Regions from separate parts of the Holzapfeliella sp. JNUCC 72 genome, predicted to be linked through region 2. Evidence: predicted binding sites of a transcription regulator. Region 2 holds the regulator's gene; each other region holds the start of a gene.
The links. Region 2 encodes NrdR, which represses ribonucleotide reductase genes. Its sites were predicted from a motif close to ACACNATATATNGTGT; they were not measured.
Positions count from the first base shown of each region.

Region 1: nrdH (glutaredoxin-like protein NrdH) is a predicted target of NrdR. The motif match lies at 2,601-2,616, and genes of this name have one in related genera.
Region 3: pnuC (nicotinamide riboside transporter PnuC) is a predicted target of NrdR. The motif match lies at 3,160-3,175, and genes of this name have one in related genera.

Region 1 is NZ_CM132220.1:145,248-152,146, reverse strand. Features, by position in the region: gene brnQ (branched-chain amino acid transport system II carrier protein) at 1-1,267, opposite strand, end outside; gene JNUCC72_RS00700 (hypothetical protein) at 1,287-2,255, opposite strand; gene nrdH (glutaredoxin-like protein NrdH) at 2,703-2,936, shown strand; gene nrdI (class Ib ribonucleoside-diphosphate reductase assembly flavoprotein NrdI) at 2,933-3,301, shown strand; gene nrdE (class 1b ribonucleoside-diphosphate reductase subunit alpha) at 3,291-5,456, shown strand; gene nrdF (class 1b ribonucleoside-diphosphate reductase subunit beta) at 5,532-6,512, shown strand; gene JNUCC72_RS00675 (glycosyltransferase-like membrane protein) at 6,537-6,899, opposite strand, start outside.
Region 2 is NZ_CM132220.1:378,093-384,991, forward strand. Features, by position in the region: gene polA (DNA polymerase I) at 1-1,454, shown strand, start outside; gene mutM (DNA-formamidopyrimidine glycosylase) at 1,474-2,310, shown strand; gene coaE (dephospho-CoA kinase) at 2,300-2,923, shown strand; gene nrdR (transcriptional regulator NrdR) at 2,936-3,400, shown strand; gene JNUCC72_RS01810 (DnaD domain protein) at 3,412-4,758, shown strand; gene dnaI (primosomal protein DnaI) at 4,772-5,692, shown strand; gene thrS (threonine--tRNA ligase) at 5,983-6,899, shown strand, end outside.
Region 3 is NZ_JBSJYG010000002.1:46,809-53,707, forward strand. Features, by position in the region: gene JNUCC72_RS06110 (beta-ketoacyl-ACP synthase III) at 1-906, opposite strand, end outside; gene JNUCC72_RS06115 (MarR family winged helix-turn-helix transcriptional regulator) at 914-1,384, opposite strand; gene fabZ (3-hydroxyacyl-ACP dehydratase FabZ) at 1,428-1,868, opposite strand; gene JNUCC72_RS06125 (ketopantoate reductase family protein) at 2,070-3,029, opposite strand; gene pnuC (nicotinamide riboside transporter PnuC) at 3,255-3,944, shown strand; T-box leader at 3,976-4,227, shown strand; gene JNUCC72_RS06135 (amino acid permease) at 4,278-5,693, shown strand; gene mmuM (homocysteine S-methyltransferase) at 5,650-6,573, shown strand; gene JNUCC72_RS06145 (GNAT family N-acetyltransferase) at 6,590-6,899, opposite strand, start outside.

The DNA.
Region 1 (6,899 bases), 230 kb from region 2:
TTGCTGGCAATAACCATCCAAAACCCATTGACCCAAGCGGAATATATTGATTAATAAAATCAAATTGACCACCAGGATTTGCTAATGCCAACACATTGCAAATAATTGGCAATATCGCAAACGCAACAGAAAATCGATAATAGGCTGCTTGATTTCCAAATTTTGGTGAAATAAACATAATGAGAATCAAAATAAAAACGATGGGATAAACAAAGTTCAATAAATAGTTAGAATACATCAAGATGAAATTCAAGCCAAACATGGCAATCACAAATGATGAGATTGCACTCGCTTTATTGAAGTAACCCGAATTTATTCTAGGGTAAATCTCGCTCAATCCCTGTTCAAAGGAAGACATCAAGCCAATCGCGGTCTTTAAAGTTGCAGAAATTACAATAACCATCAACAACAGTCCACCTGCATCCCCTAAGTAGTGATGAACAACTTTAACTAAAATTTGACTACCGTTTGTCATCGGATCCATAATAGCCAAGCTAGTTGCACCCAAATAAACTAATCCAAAATAAACAAATGTAATCAAAACTACTGCTACTAGACTACTTTTTAGACTTTCTATGGCCAACTGTTTAGCATCACTTATTCCAAGATTTTGATAAGCTTTAACAATAATAAATCCAAAAATGACCGAAACCAATGCGTCCATCGTGTTGTATCCATCTAAAAATCCTTGAAGCATCGGGTTAGTCTGATAAGTTACGTTAAGCGGCTGGATCGAATCACCCATTTTAAAAATAAATACTAATCCAAAAACAATAGCTAATGTTATCAATAATAATGGTGTAAAAACCTTTCCAACAATGTTGACAATATTACGTGATTGTTGACTTAATCGATACACAATCACAAAATACCCTGCTGTGTATATTGCCATTACGAGCAAATAATATTGTTCAGGTATAAAGCTACCTAATCCCATTTCAAACGATACGCTAGCTAACCTAGGTAATAAAATCAGCGGTCCAATCACCAAATAAAGTAGCGTCCCAAATAATTTTCCAGGAATGGGCGCTAATTTGGTCATTAATTTTTTGAAATGGTATGTTTGACTTAAACATAAGCTTGCAATTCCGATTAAAATAAAACCACAATCAGATAAAATAAAGCCTAAAAAGGCTGGCAGATAATTAGACTGTGCTTGTTGACCTAAAAAAACAGGGAATATTAAATTCCCTGCTCCAAAAAAAAGACCAAAAGTCATTAAACCAATCAGCAAAGTTTGCTGAATTGTTACTTTTTTTGTATTCATTTTTTTACCTCTAAGAATTTTATTGAATGATTGGTAACTTGTCTCCTGCATAAAAGACTGACGTAATGAAATGACCGTATAAGGGCATCACAATTTTAATTTTTTGGTCTTTTTCTGCTAAATCGCCAACTTGTGTGATAGTTAGCGTTTGACTATAATCTGTATGATTTTCTATCTTTTTAGAGTCAATCGCAACTTTAAATTTATTTGTAATGTCATCATCATCTTGATTGTAAACTTTAAAATCTAAAGCTTCGATATTTTCACTAGATGTATTAAAGTGATAAGTAAACGGTTTTTCTTTTGAAATTTCAGAACGATTTAATTCAACATTTTTATGTTTAGTTAATTGACTATCTTGTAGCGCTTTTTTTGAAGCCATCATATATTGAGGGTTATCAAAACGGTAACTAATCGTTTTTCCTGCATTTTTCTTCATGAACTCAGAATCATTAATCAAACGATCCTTGTCAAAGTTAGTCCCTGTTAGCACGCGTACTAACCCTTGATTACGATAATTCCAATCGCTGTTAAAATTTGTCCCGTTATAGGTTAACGTTTGTCCTTCCGAATCTTCAAATATTAATGTTGCATCATCTGAAAAAGAATCAATATAAAATGGTGTTTTGATTTCTAAAATATGTCCTGCAGAAATGTCTGATGGGATTTGTATCTGTCCAGCACTATGTTGATATAGCATACCACCTTCTTGCGAGGTATAGGCCATTTGATCTGTGTGATTTTTAGTCTTATCAAAATATAAATCAGGTTGCAATGACTCTTGCCCTAATTTAGTTAGATGATAAGTTAAGTTCTCTCCTGATTTCAAACTGTCATTAGTTCTAGCTTTTGTGTACATATCACTAACGACACTTTTCTTTTGATGAGCAGCCACAAATCGAGAACCTTTGTAGGCACCAAACATCACAACTAATACAATCACTAGTAAAGATGTCGCCTTTAAAACTGATACTAAAAACTTTTTCATATATTATAAACTCCCTCAATTTAGCACTCACATAAAATTATAAAATAGATAACAAACTAAAGTCTAGCTATTATCTACTTTTGTCTCATTTATTTATGGTATCTTTTGATATCCGTATAAACAGGTTGACATTTACCAAAAATTTTACTTAAATTTACTATTGTGGCTCAGCACAAAAGTCATTATTTTACAGATGCAATTAATTAAAATTTTTATCTAAACTCTGTAAAGATATTGGGATTACCTTTTGATGTCTGTCAACCTTTTTTTATTCAAATTATTGCTTGACTTTAGACGGTAATCATCGCACAATCTACATCATGAGGTATTGAGTTACCTTGATCCCCACAAGATATTGTGGGGTATTTAATTTTCAAAATACACTTTCAAATGGCCATTATCGTCGCATTTAATGGGCATTTAATAATTTCTAGGGGGATTTTTATCATGACAGAATCAATCATGTACACTAAAAACAACTGCATGCAGTGCAAAATGATGAAACGTTTGCTTGCTCAAAAAGGTATCGAATTTAAAGAAGTTAATGTTGATGAAGATGCAAAGGCTTTAGAAGAACTAAAAGCCCAAGGTTACCGTAGCGTACCTGTTTTCTTCTCACCTGATCAAGATCCTATTGTTGGTTTTGCACCTAACAAAGTGAAAGACTTGGTTTTATCATGAAATTAGCTTTTTACACATTAACTGGTCAAACCAGAAGATTTATGAAGAAGTTAGATTTACCTTCTTATGAAATTAGTGATGAAGATCCATTTCATGAGATGAATGAACCTTTTATCTTAATTGTGCCGTCATATGAACTAGAACTTGTTGAAAGTATTCTTGAGTTCTTGGATTATGGCTCCAATGCTGAAAACTTAGTAGGTGTTGCTGGTGGTGGTAACAAGAACTTTAACCATCTTTACCTTCACACTGCTAAGAAAATTTCAGAACACTATGACGTTCCTATTATTTTTGATTTTGAATTTAATGGCACCAACAAAGATGTCGAAGAATTCAAGAAAGTTGTGAAAGAATATGAGTCTTAAAGATTTAAATATCAGTGACATTTCTTACTTTGTTTTAAACAACGAGGTAAACCGTCCTGTTGATAATCAAATCCCACTTAATAAAGATAAAGAAGCCTTGAAGGCTTTCTTCCACGAAAATGTAATTCCTAATGTTAAACAATTTAATAACTTAAAAGAAAAATTAGACTTTTTAATTGAACATGACTACATTGAGGCTGAATTTCTAGAACAATACTCTCAAGATTTTCTAGAAAACTTGCATAAGAGAATGGAAGATGCAAACTTCCGTTTCAAATCATTTATGGCAGCTTACAAGTTTTATAATCAATATGCTTTAAAAACTAACGATGGTGCTTATTATCTTGAGACCTTCATCGATAGGGTCTTTTTTAATGCCCTTTATTACGCAAACGGCGATGAAAAACTTGCAGAAGCTTTAGCTGATGAAATGGTTAGTCAACGCTACCAACCTGCAACACCTAGTTTTTTAAATGCTGGTAAAAAACGTCGTGGAGAATTTGTTTCTTGTTTCCTAATCCAAATGACTGATGATATGAACAGTATTGGGCGTGGAATTAACTCAGCACTTCAACTATCACGAATTGGTGGTGGGGTTGGGATTGCACTGTCAAACTTACGTGAATCTGGTGCCCCAATCAAAGGAATCGAAGGTGCTTCTAGTGGTGTTATTCCCGTTATGAAGTTACTTGAAGATTCATTTTCATACTCAAACCAATTGGGCCAACGCCAAGGTGCTGGTGCTGTTTACCTAAACGTTTTCCATCCAGACATCATCCAATTCTTGTCAGCTAAAAAAGAAAATGCTGATGAAAAAATCCGTGTTAAAACACTCTCTTTAGGTGTTGTGGTTCCCGACAAATATTATGAACTTGTACGTACTAACCAAGATATGTACCTATTCAGCCCTTACGATGTTGAACGCATCTACGGCGAACCTTTCTCATATGTTGATATTACAAAAGAGTATGACAATATGGTTCAAAATGATGAAATTCGCAAATATAAGATTAAAGCTCGTGAACTTGAAAATGAGATTTCAAAACTTCAACAAGAATCGGGTTATCCCTATATTTTAAATGTGGACACTGCTAACCGTGAAAACCCTGTTGACGGTAAAATTATCATGAGTAACTTATGTTCTGAAATCCAACAAGTTCAAACACCTGCCATCTTAAACGATAAGCAAGAGTTTGAACAAATGGGAACTGATATTAGCTGTAACCTTGGTTCAACAAACATTGGTAACTTAATGACAAGTCCTGACTTTGGAAAATCAGTTAAAACGATGACTCGTGCTTTGACTTTCATTTCAGATACTTCAAATATTGAAGCTGTTCCTACTGTTGCTAAAGGAAACCAATTAAGTCATTCAATTGGTCTTGGTGCTATGGGACTTCACTCATTCTTAGCTAAAGAACATATTCACTATGGCTCAAAAGAGGCTTTAGAGTTTGTGGATACTTACTTCATGCTACTAAATTACTGGACTTTAGCTGAAAGTAACCAAATTGCTCGCGAAAGAAAACAAACTTTCCACGATTTTGAAAAATCAACTTATGCAACAGGTGAATACTTTGATAAATACCTAACTCAAAGTTTTGCACCAAAATCAGATCGTGTAAAACAATTATTTGATGGGATTATGATTCCATCTCAACAAGACTGGCAAGATTTAAAAGAAGCTATCCAACAAGATGGCCTTTACAATGCTTATCGTTTAGCGATTGCCCCAACAGGTTCAATTTCTTACATTAACGATACTAGTGCTAGCCTTCACCCAATTACTCGTCTAATTGAAGAACGTACAGAGAAGAAAAATGGTAAATTATACTTCCCTGCACCTCACTTGGATAACGAAACAATTAAATACTACACTTCAGCTTATGATACAGATATGCGTAAAGTTATTGACACTTATGCTGTGGCTCAACAACATATTGATCAAGGGATGAGTTTAACACTCTTCTTACGTTCAACAATTCCTGAAGGATTGTACGAATGGAAAGAAGAAGAAGAACAAACCACACGTGATTTGAGCATCCTACGTAACTATGCTTACTACAAAGGTATTAAATCAATTTATTACGTACGTACTTTTACAGACGACTCACAAGAAGTTGGCTCTAATGAATGTGAAAGTTGTAGTATTTAACCGATAAAACAGCTAGACAGCCTTTAGCTGTTTTATTTATAATTAAAGTCTAAAACCCCCTATGGAGATGATATTTTGGAACAAGTAGATAATTATTATAAAGCGATAAACTGGAATGAAATTGAAGATACTATTGATAAAGCTACATGGGAAAAACTAACTGAACAATTTTGGTTAGATACACGTATCCCATTATCTAATGACTTAGACGACTGGCGTACACTAAAACCTGAAGAAAAGACAGTAGTTGGTCATGTTTTTGGTGGACTAACTTTACTTGATACACTTCAATCTCAAGATGGTATGGCTAAATTAAAAGAAAATGTTCGTACTCAAAAAGAAGAAGCTGTTTTAAACAACATTCAATTTATGGAATCTGTTCATGCTAAAAGTTACTCTTCAATCTTTAGTACTTTGAATACTAACGAAGAAATTAAAGAGATTTTTGATTGGACAGACCACAACGAATACTTGCAGAAAAAAGCAAAATACATTAATGATATCTATCAAGATGGCTCCCCTCTTCAAAAGAAAGTTGCTAGTGTTTTCCTTGAAACTTTCTTATTCTACTCTGGATTCTACACACCACTTTACTACTTGGGTAACAACAAGTTAGCTAATGTGGCTGAAATCATTAAATTGATTATCCGTGATGAATCTGTTCACGGAACTTACATCGGTTACAAGTTCCAACTTGGATTTAATGAACTAAGTGAAAAAGAACAAGAAGAAATGCAAGACTGGATGTATGACTTATTGTACAAACTTTACGAAAACGAAACACTTTACACACAAGATCTTTACGATGAAATCGGCTGGACAGAAGACGTTATGACTTTCCTTCGTTACAATGCTAACAAAGCTTTGATGAACTTAGGTCAAAACCCACTCTTCCCTGATACTGATGAAGATGTTAATCCAATCGTGATGAACGGCTTATCAACCGGAACATCAAACCACGACTTCTTCTCACAAGTTGGTAACGGTTACCTATTAGGTCACGTTTCCGCTATGAGAGATGACGATTACAACATCGGTTTAGATAACGACAAATAATTACCAAACAAAAAACATACTCAATTATTTTTGAGTATGTTTTTTTATTTTGCTTTTAAAATTATTAACCAAATATCCAGCTAGAAGGAAATAATAAGGTAAAAATTGGATCACATATCGTCCTCTTCCTGATTCAAATAATGATAAAAAGATAAAACCGCCTAGCACAGTCAGTGTAAGCCAATCTGTCGACAGCGATGAGGTTTGCTTCCTAAACAAGCTAGCAATCGAACAGGTTACGATAATCCACAGAACTAACCATATGACTTGTGCAAACCACTTAGTAACAGCTGTTTTTGACCCTTGACCATACAAAAACTTTCGTAAATTATTTTTTTCACTGTTAGCTTTTGAAGGGGTATCATTGACGACTTTTCCGCCACCTTC
Region 2 (6,899 bases):
TGCTATTAGTTTCTTACTTGTTAAACCCAGATCATAATCAAAATGACTTAGGTGAGTTGGCACAGTCTTATAACTGTTTTGATGCTAAAAGCGATGTGCAAGTTTATGGTAAAGGTGCTAAAAAATCGCTACCAGTTGAAGATGAAGAATTATTCAATCACTTAGCTCGTAAAGTTCGAACAATTGAATCAATGAAAGATGAACTAATGGCACAACTCGTGCAGCATAATCAAGATCAACTTTTTGATGAAATCGAGTTACCTTTAGCCTTTGTTCTAGCTGAAATGGAGATTGCGGGTATTAAGGTTCAGGCTTCCACGCTACGAGAGATGTCAGTGGTGTTAAGTCAGCAATTACAAGAAATAGAAGCCAAAATCTATGAACAAGCAGGTGAAGAGTTCAATATTAACTCACCTAAACAGCTAGGTCAGATTCTATTTGAAAAGCTAGCCTTACCACCGGTTAAGAAAACAAAAACAGGGTATTCAACATCGGTTGATGTTCTTGAAACCTTGAAAAAGAAAAGTCCTATTGTCAGCGATATCTTAGATTATCGTCAAGTAGCCAAGATTCAGTCGACTTATGTTAATGGCTTATTAAAAACAATCCATTCTGATCAAAGAATTCACACACGTTACTTACAGACGCTGACGGCAACAGGACGTCTATCTTCAGTTGATCCTAACTTGCAAAATATCCCAATTAGATTAGAAGAAGGTCGTAAAATTCGCCAAGCGTTCGTTCCTTCTAATGAAGATTCCGTTATTTTTTCTAGTGATTACTCACAAGTTGAGCTACGCGTGTTAGCTCACATGTCAGAAGATGAAAATATGCAAGAAGCTTTTAAGAGCGACTACGATATCCATTCTCATACAGCTATGAAGATTTTTAATTTATCTTCACCTGAAGAGGTTGATGGAAATATGCGTCGCCAAGCAAAAGCGGTTAACTTTGGAATCGTTTATGGGATTTCAGATTATGGGTTAGCTAAAAACTTAGATATTCCAAGAAAGCAAGCTCAAGCTTTTATCGATCAGTATTTTGCCCAGTATCCAAAAGTTAAACAATTTATGGATGACACCATTGAACAGGCAAAAGCTGATGGTTATGTTGAGACGTTGATGCATCGTCGTCGTTACTTACCTGATATTCATTCTCGTAATTTTCATCTAAGATCATTTGCGGAAAGAACAGCTATGAATTCGCCAATTCAAGGAACAGCTGCTGATATTATCAAAATTGCGATGATAAACATGCAAAAAGCTTTGCAAGACAAGCAGTTAAGAACTAAAATGTTACTACAAGTGCACGATGAGTTAATATTTGAAGTGCCAAAAGATGAATTAGCCATTATTGAAGAACTAGTACCACAAGTGATGACTTCTGCTATTCAACTAGATGTTCCTTTAGTTGTTGATAGTTCATATGGCCAATCATGGTACGAAGCTAAATAAAAGTGTAAGGAGAAAGTCAATGCCGGAATTACCTGAAGTTGAAACTGTACGAAAAACCTTAACGTCGCAAGTACAAGGCAAAACAATTGAGTCTGTTGATATTATTTATCCTAATATTGTTTCTGGGGATGCTAATCAGTTTAAAACCAAGTTGAAAGGCAAAACCATTGAAAGAATTGATAGAATAGGGAAATACTTGCTATTTAGACTTAGTCATGACTTAACAATTGTGTCACATTTGAGAATGGAAGGTAAATATCGCTTGATTTTACCTGAAAGTCCTATTCAAAAGCACGAACACCTCAGTATTTTATTTACAGATGGTACACAGTTGCGTTATGATGATGTACGAAAGTTTGGCCGTTTACAGTTAGTAGAGACAGGTATGGAACGGATTGAAACAGGGATTCGACATTTAGGGTATGAGCCTAATCAAGCTGAATTCACAACACCATACTTTTATCAAGCACTTCAAAAAAAGAAGAAAAACATCAAAAATACATTGCTTGATCAATCTGTTGTTAGTGGATTGGGCAATATCTACGTTGATGAAGTTTTATGGTTGAGTCACATTCATCCATTAACTCGCGCGCAGGATTTAACCGAGTCTGAAGTGGCTGATTTGCGTCAGGCAATTAACGAAGAGATTAAGTTGGCCATTGAGCTAAATGGAACCACGATTAGAAGCTATCATGATTCTAATGGTAATGAAGGTAAGTTCCAATCTTTTCTACATGTTTACGGCAAACAAGGGATGCCTTGTGAAAGATGTCAAACGCTAATAGAAAAAATAAAAGTAAATGGGAGAGGAACATCATTTTGCCCAAGTTGTCAGGTGGTAAAAAATGACGGATAAAATAGGATTAACAGGATCAATTGCAACTGGCAAAAGTACAGTTGCTAATATTTTCAAATCATACAATATACCAGTTGTTGATGCAGATGAAGTTGCTAAGTCACTGATTGAACCACATAAAAAAGGTTGGCATAATATTCTTGATTTTTTTGGTGAGGACGTTTTAAATGAAAATCAAACCATTAATCGAAAGAAATTAGGTGCGATTGTTTTTTCTGACGCAACAAAGTTAAAACAACTAAACCAAATTAATGGCAAGCTTATTCGAGAAGAAATAATGCGTCAAGTTGAGCACTTTAATACACCGGAAAATGAGCTAGTGATTGCGGATATTCCACTGTTATTTGAGTCAGATTATCGAACTGAGTTTGATAAAGTGATGTTGGTATATACAGATGAAACAACACAGTTAAATCGTTTAATGAAGCGCAATAAGATGTCTGAAGAGTCAGCTCAAAAGCGGATTCGTGCGCAATGGTCTATTGAAAGAAAACGAACATTATCGGATATAATTATTAATAACTGTGGCACAAAAAAACAAACTGAAAAACAAATAGAGAAATATCTTAGTGATAATTATCCCCAGATAATGTTGCCTCAAGATAAACGTTAGGAGAATGATTGCATGCAATGTCCAATGTGTCATCAAAAAACATCTCGTGTTATCGATAGCCGTCCTAGTGATGAAGGGCGTGCAATTAGACGACGTCGAGAATGTGAGAACTGTCAATTTAGATTTACGACTTTTGAGCGAATTGAATTAACGCCGCTTTTAGTCGTAAAAAATGATGGAACAAGAGAAGCCTTTAACCGTGATAAAATAATGGCTGGTCTTATTCGTGCTGCCGAAAAAAGACCCATTAAAAGTGAAGCCCTTAATAAAATCGTCGATAGAATAGAAAACGGTATTAGAACCAGTGGTGAAATGGAAGTGCCTTCTAAAAAAATCGGTGAATTGGTTATGAGCGAATTGTCACAATTGGACGATGTTGCTTATATTCGCTTTGCAAGTGTTTATCGTCAATTCAAAGATGTTAGTGGATTTATGACTACTCTTGAAGAAATGATGAATAAAGAAGATCAAGAATAAGTCGCAAACTCATGACTGTATTTAATAATCCAAAGCAAAAATTTTATACGCTATTTCCGCAGCAGCTGACAGCACATGAAATCGAAGTCTTAACTTTACTCTATCAACCGTTAATCGGTGCAAAAGCAATCAGTTTATTTCTAACGTTGAATCAACTAGCCGATAAAATGCCGGTTAGATCACAATATAAAACCTTGATACAGGTTCAAGAACAAACAGATTTATCACTTAATGATATTGATCAGGCAAGACAAAAATTAGAAGGCGTTTCGCTACTCAAAACTTATCAAGACTCAAATGAGGTTTTGGGTCTATTTTTTGTTTTCGAGCTTAAACCTATTTTGTCAGTTTCGGAATTTTTCCAAACATTTTTACTCTCCAGTTTACTTTTAGAAAAAATTGGTGAAGTGCGTTACCAAAAACTAAAAGAAAAATACGCTCAGCCAAAGCCTGTGATTTTTAATCAACCACAAGATATTTCAAGTAGCTTTTTTGATATTTTTCATGTTCGAGAAGAACAAGTATTATCACCATCACCAGTAGTTAAAGAAATGGCTGATGAGACTAAAACACCCGCTAAGAACACACAAAACCAGCTGGACGATAAGCAAGCTGCAACGATTGAGTGGGACTTTTTGATGGACTTTTTAGCGGCTTATCACATTCCTGAACGAGAAGTGATGAAACATCAAAAACGCTTTTACGATATGATGCGGTTTTATGATATTTCAGAACAAGATTTGGGGAATATCATTGTGAAGACTTTGAATGTTGGGGATGCAACCTTGAACTTTAAACGTATTGAAAATATGTTGGCTGATACCTATCATTCAACAGCGCACGTGGCTAAACATAAGCCGCAAACTCAAGCAAGTCAAACACAAAGCAAAGAACCTTTCAGTATTGAAGAGAAAAAATTAATTGCAAGTGCTAAAAAAATAACGCCTTTACAATATTTAGAGCGATACAAGAATCAAAAGGGTGGTTTCTCAACATTTAGTGAAAAACAAATCCTTTATCGTCTGAGCCAGAATGTGCATTTATCTGATGAAATAATTAATATGATGATTTGGATTGCACTGCGTTATGAGCCAACTTTGAAACAGAATTTAATGGATAATTTGGCAAATGATTGGCTGCAACAAGGGATTACAAATGCCGAACAGGTCGTTGAGTATCTGAAAAGGCGAGAAAATCAATCACCTAAAACACATAAAAAAGCGAAATACCAACAAAAAACTGCTCACAAAGAAATCGCAACAGACTGGTCTAAAAAAGAAAACCAATCGCAAATGCCAGAACAAAAAGATTTGTCTCAGTTAGATGATTTATTGAAAGAAATTGACTATCCAGATTAAAGGAGGGGTTTTAATGCAAAATATCTCACGTGTAATCAATCAGATTCTTCAAAAGAAGAATGTTAACATTAGCCTAGACGAACTAATGTCGGATGCAATTAAAGATGAAGATGTGCAAGCGTTTATTGCAAATAACCGCGATAAATTAGATGAAGGTGCGATTGAAAAGAGTAGTGCCAACATTTATGAATATGTTACACAAAAAAGAGCAACAACAGATAAGTCTCATAATCCATTATCGGGTTATGAACCGCATTTGATTGTAAATGATGGGTTAATTGAAGTTAGTTATGAACCGACAAAAGAATCACTAGAAAAGTCTAGACAAAAGAAATTGGCTAAACAGTTAAATTACATCTCATTACCAGATAGCTTGAAATCTGCCTCTTTAAATGACTACAACGATGGTAGTGAAGGCAGGTTTGAAGGATTAGCTGGATGTGCTAGTTTTATCAGGGATTATCTTAACGGTGAAACACCTAAAGGCTTCTTTTTGTGCGGAGACTTTGGGGTTGGTAAGACGTACTTGTTAGCTGCAACAGCCAATAAGCTAGCCGAAAAGGGTGTAGCAGTTTCAGTTGTTCACTTTCCAACATTTACTTCAACTATTCGATCACAAGTTCAAAATAATACGGCGATCATTGAGATTGAACGTTTGAAAAAGACACCTGTTTTAATGCTCGATGATATTGGTGCTGAAACATTGACAGCCTGGATTCGTGATGACGTTTTAGGCGTTATTTTGCAACATCGTATGGAACGTCGTTTGCCTACTTTCTTTAGTTCTAATTTTTCAATGACAGAATTAGAAAATCATCTAACTTATGTAAAGGGCGATGTTGAACCAGTTAAAGCAAAACGAATTATGGAACGTGTCAAAAGTTTATCTAAAGAAGTCACAATTAGTGGCCCTAATAAAAGAAATCTAGAATAAGTGGTTTATGCTTGACTCTTTTATTAAATTAGTTATAATAAAGTTATCATATAAAAGACAAGCCGATACATTAATTCCAGAGAGAAAAGCCTTGGCTGAAAGCTTTTGACTGTATTTGGTACCACTTTTATAGCAATATGAATAACACTGATAGGTTGACGACCTTTATCAAGTCTTACGAGAAGGATTATTTATTAAAATAATCTAAATCTTGGGTGGAACCACGTTTATGACGTCCCGATGCAAAATTTGCATCGGGATTTTTTTTATTTTTTGGGAGGATACATATTATGAGTTTTGAACTAGTATTTCCAGATGGAAACCGCAAACAATACGATGACGCTGTTAGCGTTAAGGAAGTTGCAAAATCAATCAGTACAAGTTTAGCTAAAAAAGCTGTTGCTGGTGTTTTAAATGGGGAACTTCTTGATTTAAATGAAGAAATTTCACAAGATGGAAAAATTGAAATTGTTTTACAAAATGATGAATTAGGATTACGCGTGTTACGTGATACAGCAGCATTCTTATTTTCATATGTTGCAAAAAAAGCACATAGCGATATTAACTTTGGTGAAAGTAAAGCTATCGAAGATGGTTTTTATGTTGATACAGACAGAGAAAACCAAATTGCTGTAACAGAACTACCAGAATTACAAGAAGCAATGCAAAAAGTAATCAAATCAGGTCTTCCTATCGAAGTTGACATGATGGACAAAGCCGATTTAGAAAAACATTTTGAAAATGATGAATATAAATTGTCATTGCTTAAAGCAATTGATGCTGTTCAAATTAAAGTTTACAAAATGGGCGATTTCATTGATTTTGGTTACAAAGCATTACTACCAAATGCAAGTGGTGTTAAAGAATTTGCGCTACTTTCAGTAGCTGGTGCTTACTGGCAAGGTAAATCAGACAACTCAATGCTACAAAGAATTTACGGTACAGCATTCTATAAAAAAGCTGACTTAGAAGCTGACTTACAACGCCGTGCAGATATTAAAGAACGTGATCACCGTACTTTAGGTCGTGATTTAGACTTATTCTTCGTAGATCCAAAAGTTGGTGCTGGTTTACCATACTGGATGCCAAATGGTGCAACTATTCGTCGAGTAATTGAACGTTACATTACAGATAAAGAATTGGCTGCTGATTACGAACACGTTTACACACCAATTTTATCTAACTTAGACTTATACAAAACATCAGG
Region 3 (6,899 bases), on a different replicon from region 2:
TTTTTGAACAGTGCCATCTTTAATCACCTCATCAAGTAAGATGGGTTCGCTGGCAGCTGCTGTATTACCAAATTTATCAATATTGATATGAGCTTTAGCTGGATCTAGTTTTAATTTTTTGACCACGGTTTTTATAATTCGCGCATTAGCTTGATGAAAAATAAAATGATCAATATCTTCTAAGCCTAAGCCAGCATCTTCAAGAGCTTTATTTAATGACTCAGGAATAGCTGAAGTCGCAAAGTCATAAACTTTACGGCCATTCATTTCAAAAGATAGGGGAGTGGTATCAAGCAATTGATTGAAGGGTGTTTGGGTATTGAAATGTCCGGCTGTTAGGTAACGTCCCATATCGCCGTAAGTTTCAAAATTATCACCTAGGTAGTAACCTGTGCTGTCATTTTTTGTAAATAAAGCACCACCAGCGCCATCTCCGAAAAGAATCGCTGTTGAACGGTCACTAAAGTCGACCAATTTACTTAATACTTCACCACCAATTACAATAGCGGTTGAAATTTTGTCATCATTAAATAATGAATGTGCCATTTTCAATCCGTAGACAAAGCCTGAGCAGGCAGTATTGATATCAAATGCCATCGCGTTAGTTGCACCTAGTCTACCTTGAACCATTGATGCCACGTTCGGTGTCATGTAGTCAGGAGACATTGTTGCAACGATGATTAAGTCAATGTCTTCGGCATTGTATTGGCTGTTAGTAATCAAATTCTCAGCAACGCTTAAACACAAGTCACTTGTTGTTTGCTGATTTGAAATATGTCGTTGTTTGATGCCGGTTCGCTTTGAAATCCACTCGTCTGATGTTTCCATAAATGCCGTTAAGTCATTATTGGTGACAACATTTTCAGGAACAACGTGAGCAGTTTGTTCGATAGAAAAATTTTTCATGTCGGTTTTAAGTGAGCTCATCCAAAAAGTCTTGTAAGTTGACTAAAGCATGTTTGACAACCTTGAGTTCGTCAAGGTTGAAACCTGCTAAAAAACGGTCGACCATTTTCGAATGAAAAGCATTATGAGCACGATACAACACACGACCTCTTTTGGTTAGTGTGATATCTGTTACTCGCTGATCATGAGGATTTTTGGTACGATTGATAAGGCCTTTTCGTTCAAGGTTTCTTAAGTTAATCGTTAGTGTTCCTCTTGATAAATGCATTTTTTTAGCAATCTGGGAAGCACTTTTAGGTTCGTGCAAACTAATAGCATGCACTAAGTGAACTTCTTTGACAGTAATATCGCTAAAAGAGCTCTTTTTTAACTCCTTTTCTTCGATTCTTAAAATATTGTCATAGACATTAGCTAAAGCTTCATTAATAAAATCATGTTCCGCTTTTTTGAACTTTGTTTCGTCATCATAAACTGACATACTTTTCTCCTCAGTTAAGTTATAAGCGCAACGTATACCTGATTTAATCGCGATTAGCTACGATAAATGTAAGCTCTGCTTGACAAGCTTTCTTACCATTAACTTCTGCGTAAGTTTCAACAATACCCATGTTGGCACGTTGCTTAATCATTTTGACGTGAAGTTTTAAGACATCACCAGGTTCAACTACTTTTCTGAATTTAGCGTTTTTAATAGCGCCCATATAAGCAGTTTTGCCTTCGAATTCTTTAGATTTTAAAATTAAAATAGAAGCGGCTTGCGCAAGAGCTTCAATAATTAGGACACCGGGCATAACAGGGTTTCCAGGGAAGTGTCCTTGGAAAAACTCTTCGTTAATTGTGACATTTTTAGTTGCCACGATTGATTCTCCGGGATTGATTTCATCAACGTAATCCATAAAAAGAATAGGATAACGGTTGGGAATCATTTTCATAATTTCGCTTGCAGTTAAAACTGGCTCCATAATTTCCTCCTATTGTTCAGCAATTGTGGTACTTTCTGAACTGGAATTTATGGTATATTATTTTTGTTTGAATATCAAACCTTTTTTTAAAATCTGTTATCAAAAATTTAAATAGTTACACAAAAAAAGTCGTCAAAAACCTTTATTTGAAAAGGTTTTGGCGACTTTTTAATAACTTATAAAAAGACTTTGAATATCAAACTATTTTTTGGCTTGTTTGATTGATTCTGCTAAGTGAACTTCATTGACTACAAAACGGTGAACCGCACAATTGTAACCCACTTTGTCACCAAGTTCGACAATGTAGCCGTTAATGTAATCTACTTCTGTTGGACGGTTTTTTGAAAGATCTTGATACATAGAAGGGTGGTGGTATTTGTAATCAACGCAGCCATCTAAAACACTTTGAATGGCTTCTTCTTTGGTTTGAGGTAAGTTAATATGATTTTTTTCACAGGCTTCAAATGCTTCATCCATCATTTGAGTTGTCATTTCTTTTGCCCCTTTGAAATCGCCAAATTGTCCCATTGGGATTTCAAACATTGTACAAATGGTGTTCACTACTGAGTTAAATAATAGTTTGGTCATAGCCATGCTCAAGTAGTCTTCACTATAGATAGGGTGAAGCTTGGCACTTTCTAAGTCAGCCATAATTTGTTTTTGAGTGTCGTCTGGTTCATTGTCACCGTAAGTAGCAAGGTGCATGCTTTCTTTACCTTCTTTACCCATAAAGTCAACGAATCCAGGTTCAGGCATTAATGTTGCAATCATAGCCGTTCCACCTAGAACATTTTTTTCTGGGAAGAACTGAACAATTTTGTCCATATGGCCAATCCCATTCATAGCACTGACAACATATTGATTATCGTTGAATAAGTTAGCCTTTTGACAACGTTCCAGTAAACTTTGGAGTTCCATTTGTTTTGCAAAAACTAACCAAACATCTGGTTTTTGATCATAAGTTTCAGGTGAGTAAATGTTAACGTTAATTAATTGTTCATTTTCATGATCACGTTGAACACGAATACCACCTTGTTTTTTGACGGCTTCGATATTAGGCTCCCATGAGTCGACAAAGTCAACTGTTGCACCTGCATTTTCTTGTAACATGACACCGTATCGAAACCCCATAGCTCCTGAACCCAAAACTGCATATCTCATATTAATTACCTCCGAATATTATAGATTTATTAAATTTTAACATTTATTACATAAAAATCAAATATTAAAAAACTTGACTTTTTCGAAAAACACAATATATAGAAAAATATTGCGTTTTTTTGAATGCGGTGTACAATATCTAGTGTTGATTTTTTATAGAGAAGGGGAAAGAAATTGAATCAAGACGCACTACGTGTTTTAAAACCAAGCTGGTATATTCATCAAATGAAGGGGTGGACTAAGCGAAGTTATCAGCTATTAGCATTAGGAATTCTTGTCGTGATTTTGACAACAATTACTAGTGAAATTGATGCCATTTCCATTACAACGATGTTTGCGGGAATTTTAGGGTATACAACAACATTAGCTATTACTAATGCCAAACCTGTTAACGGCATGTTTGGATTAATCAGTGCTATTTTATATATTATTGTGGCAATTTCAGCGAGAAACTATGCTGACGTTGTTCTACAAGCAGCATACATAGTTTTATTAGATATTCCGGTATTACTTTTACCAAAATGGTCTGAAAATGTACAAGAACATATCAGAGGTCTTTCTGACTCAAAACCTGTTAGAGATTGGGGTCTAACAGCATTATTCTTTATTGTTGTATTTGGCCTACTTTACTTAATGGACACAAATTTATTCATCAGTCCACGACCAGTACTAGATGCCTTTGCAGGAGCTGTTGGTATTACAGGATCAATTCTTGCAACATTACGATTTAGAGAACAATATTACTTTTGGATTTTCCAAGGTGTGATGAGTGTGATTCTATGGGGAACAACAGCCTTTCAAGGTGATGCTAACTTCACGCTACTATTCACATACACCTTGTATCTACTAAATGACGCTTTAGCTATTTTTGATAAAAACATTCCTTGGTTCCACAAAAAGGTTGACAAAAATTAAAAAGCATGTGAACATTATAAAAAAATGAAATGATTAAGCGATGATAAGAAAAGTACTTCTTAACTTCTTTTCAAAGAGAGTCTACAACTGGTGAGAGTAGATATTAGAAGCAGAACGAAAATGGTCTTTGAGCTTTTGTAGGTAAAGTAGTTGAGCTTGCAACGGGTACGCCTGATATAGCGTGAAGGAATGATAGTTCCGGATTGAGAAAGTTTATTTCCGTAGATGATAGGAAGTTAAACTTAAAATTAAGGTGGTACCGCGAGAGACACTCGCCCTTTTTCAGGGCGGGTGTCTTTTTTTATTTCATTTATTAAAAAGGAGGAGTCAAAAATGGCAAAAGAATCATTCGCAAAAGAAATGCAAAGTAAGCATCTAGTGACATTGTCACTAGGTGGTGTAATTGGAACGGGTATTTTTATGAGTTCTGGTTATTTAATTCAATCAGCAGGACCTGTAGGGACTTTAGCTGCTTATATCATTGGAGCAATCTTGGTGTGTCTTGTGATGTTGTGCTTGGGTGAATTATGTGTACAAAACCCGACGACAGGATCTTTTCATACTTATGCTAGTCAACACATTCATCCAGGTGTCGGATTCGTAGTTGCTTGGTTATACTGGCTAACATGGACGGTATCACTAGGGTCACAGTTAATTACCCTAGCCATGATAGCTAATGGGTTTTATCCAAGCATTGCGGTTTGGATTTGGTGTTTGGTTTTTATCGTATTGATTGCGGCATTGAACTTATCACAAGTGAAGTGGTTCGCAGCAAGTGAGCTCGTTATGTCAATTCTGAAGGCAGTAGCATTATTAGTTTTTATTCTAATCGGATTGGCTTTAGTATTTGGTATTATTAAGTCAGCAGGACAGACTCAACCGATATTATTAGCTAACTTCACTAAAAATGGTATTTTACCGCATGGCTTTTTACCTGTTATTTCAGTTATCCTAGCCGCCAACTTTGCTTTTTCGGGGACAGAAATCATTGCGGTAGCAGCTGGTGAAACCAAAAATCCGCAAAAGGTTTTGCCTAAGGCTATTTTGAAAACATTAGTAATTCTGGTTGTTTTATTTATTGGTGCTATTTTTGTCATTGGTGCTTTATTGCCTGAAGAATCCTCAGGATTAACCAATAGTCCGTTTGTCTCAATCTTAAATAATGCGGGATTTGCTTATGCAGGTAACATTATGTCCGTGGTTTTATTCGTAACGGTTTTATCTGGCGCAAACTCTGGTGTTTATGCAGCATCGCGGATGATTTGGTCATTGGCTAATCAAGGACCATTACCTAAGAAACTAGCAAAATTAAATAAAAACGGACTACCCGTGTATGGCTTAACCTTAACTTTATTAGGCGGGTTACTATCGCTGTTTTCTAGCATCTATGCACCAGGAACGGTTTACTTAGTATTAACCTCGTTATCAGGTTTTGCGGTAGTCTCTGTTTGGTTATCAGTTGGTGTAGCACAGTTAAGGTTTAGAAAGCAATATTTGAAAGCTGGTAATAAACTCTCAGATTTGAAATACAAAACGCCGTTTTATCCTGTGATTCCATGGCTAGTTATTATCTTATGTGTGATATCACTTGTTGGAATCGGGTTTGATCCAGAGCAACAAGCTTCCCTTTGGGCAGGGTTAATATTTTCAGCAGCTGTATTTAGTTATTATCATTTTGTAATCGAAAAAAAGGAGAAAAGAAAAAATGACAAAGCAATTAATCAAAGAGTGGGCAAAGCAACAAAATAGTATCGTTATTGATGGGGCAATGTCTTTAGGACTAGAAGAAAGAGATGTGAACCTCAACAATAAATTGTGGACAGCTTCAGCAATCGACTATTATCCTGAAAAAATAAAAGCTGTTCATCAATCTTATTTTGATGAAGGCGCAAACGTGGCCATTGTTTCAACCTATCAAGCGAGTGTTCAAGGTTATCTGGATCAAGGTTATTCTGTTGATGAAGCGAAGGCATTAATTAAGCGTGCAGTTAAGCTAGCAGACGCAGCACGACGTGATAGTGATTCATCTCAACCTAAATTTTTAGCGGGCGCGATTGGTCCTTACGGTGCTTATTTAGCAGATGGTTCAGAATATCGAGGAGATTATGAGTTGTCTGATGATGCTTATCGAGACTTTCATCGCGACCGAATTGAAGTTCTAATTAATGAAGGATGTGATTTGCTCGCAATTGAAACCCAACCTAGTTATCAAGAAATCAAGGTGATTTTAGACTTATTGGCTGATTTTAAAGACATTCCTGTCTGGGTGTCTTGTACATTAAAAGATGAAAAGACATTAAGTGATGGAACGCCATTTGATAAAGTTCAAACTCTTTTGGAAGAAAACCCTCAGGTAATTGCTTATGGGGCAAATTGTATCGCACCTGAACTAGTCACACCATTTCTTGAACAAGTCAAACCTAATGCCCATAAGGATTTGGTTATCTATCCTAACTCTGGTGCTAGCTACTCACCTGAGGTTAAAGAGTGGGATAATACGCCTCACAGTCATCAAACATTTGCGGATTACACGAAGCAATGGCATGATCAAGGCGCTAAATGGATTGGTGGCTGTTGTTGCACATCAGAACCTGAAGTTCGTGATATTGTAGAAAGTCTAAAAAAATAAACAACCAATTGGTTGTTTATTTTTTTATGATGACTTCAAAGTAATTTTCCCATTCGCTAAGATTATCTTCCCCAAGGTAGGCAATCATTGTGTTGCGATAGTCAGAAAAGTCTAGTGATGATAGCGCCATCAGTTCAAGGCCATCGGTTTTGCTTTTCATCAAAATATTTGTTTTAGTGAATCCATTTTTTTCGTAGAAAGCTTGGCGACGAACTCTTTGCGCGTATCCATCAGCTTCTTCAACCACTTCTTCAATTTCTAAAAAGATATTTTCTTTTGGATGCTGTGATTTTAAGTGTGTCAAAATCTTACTTCCATAACCTTTT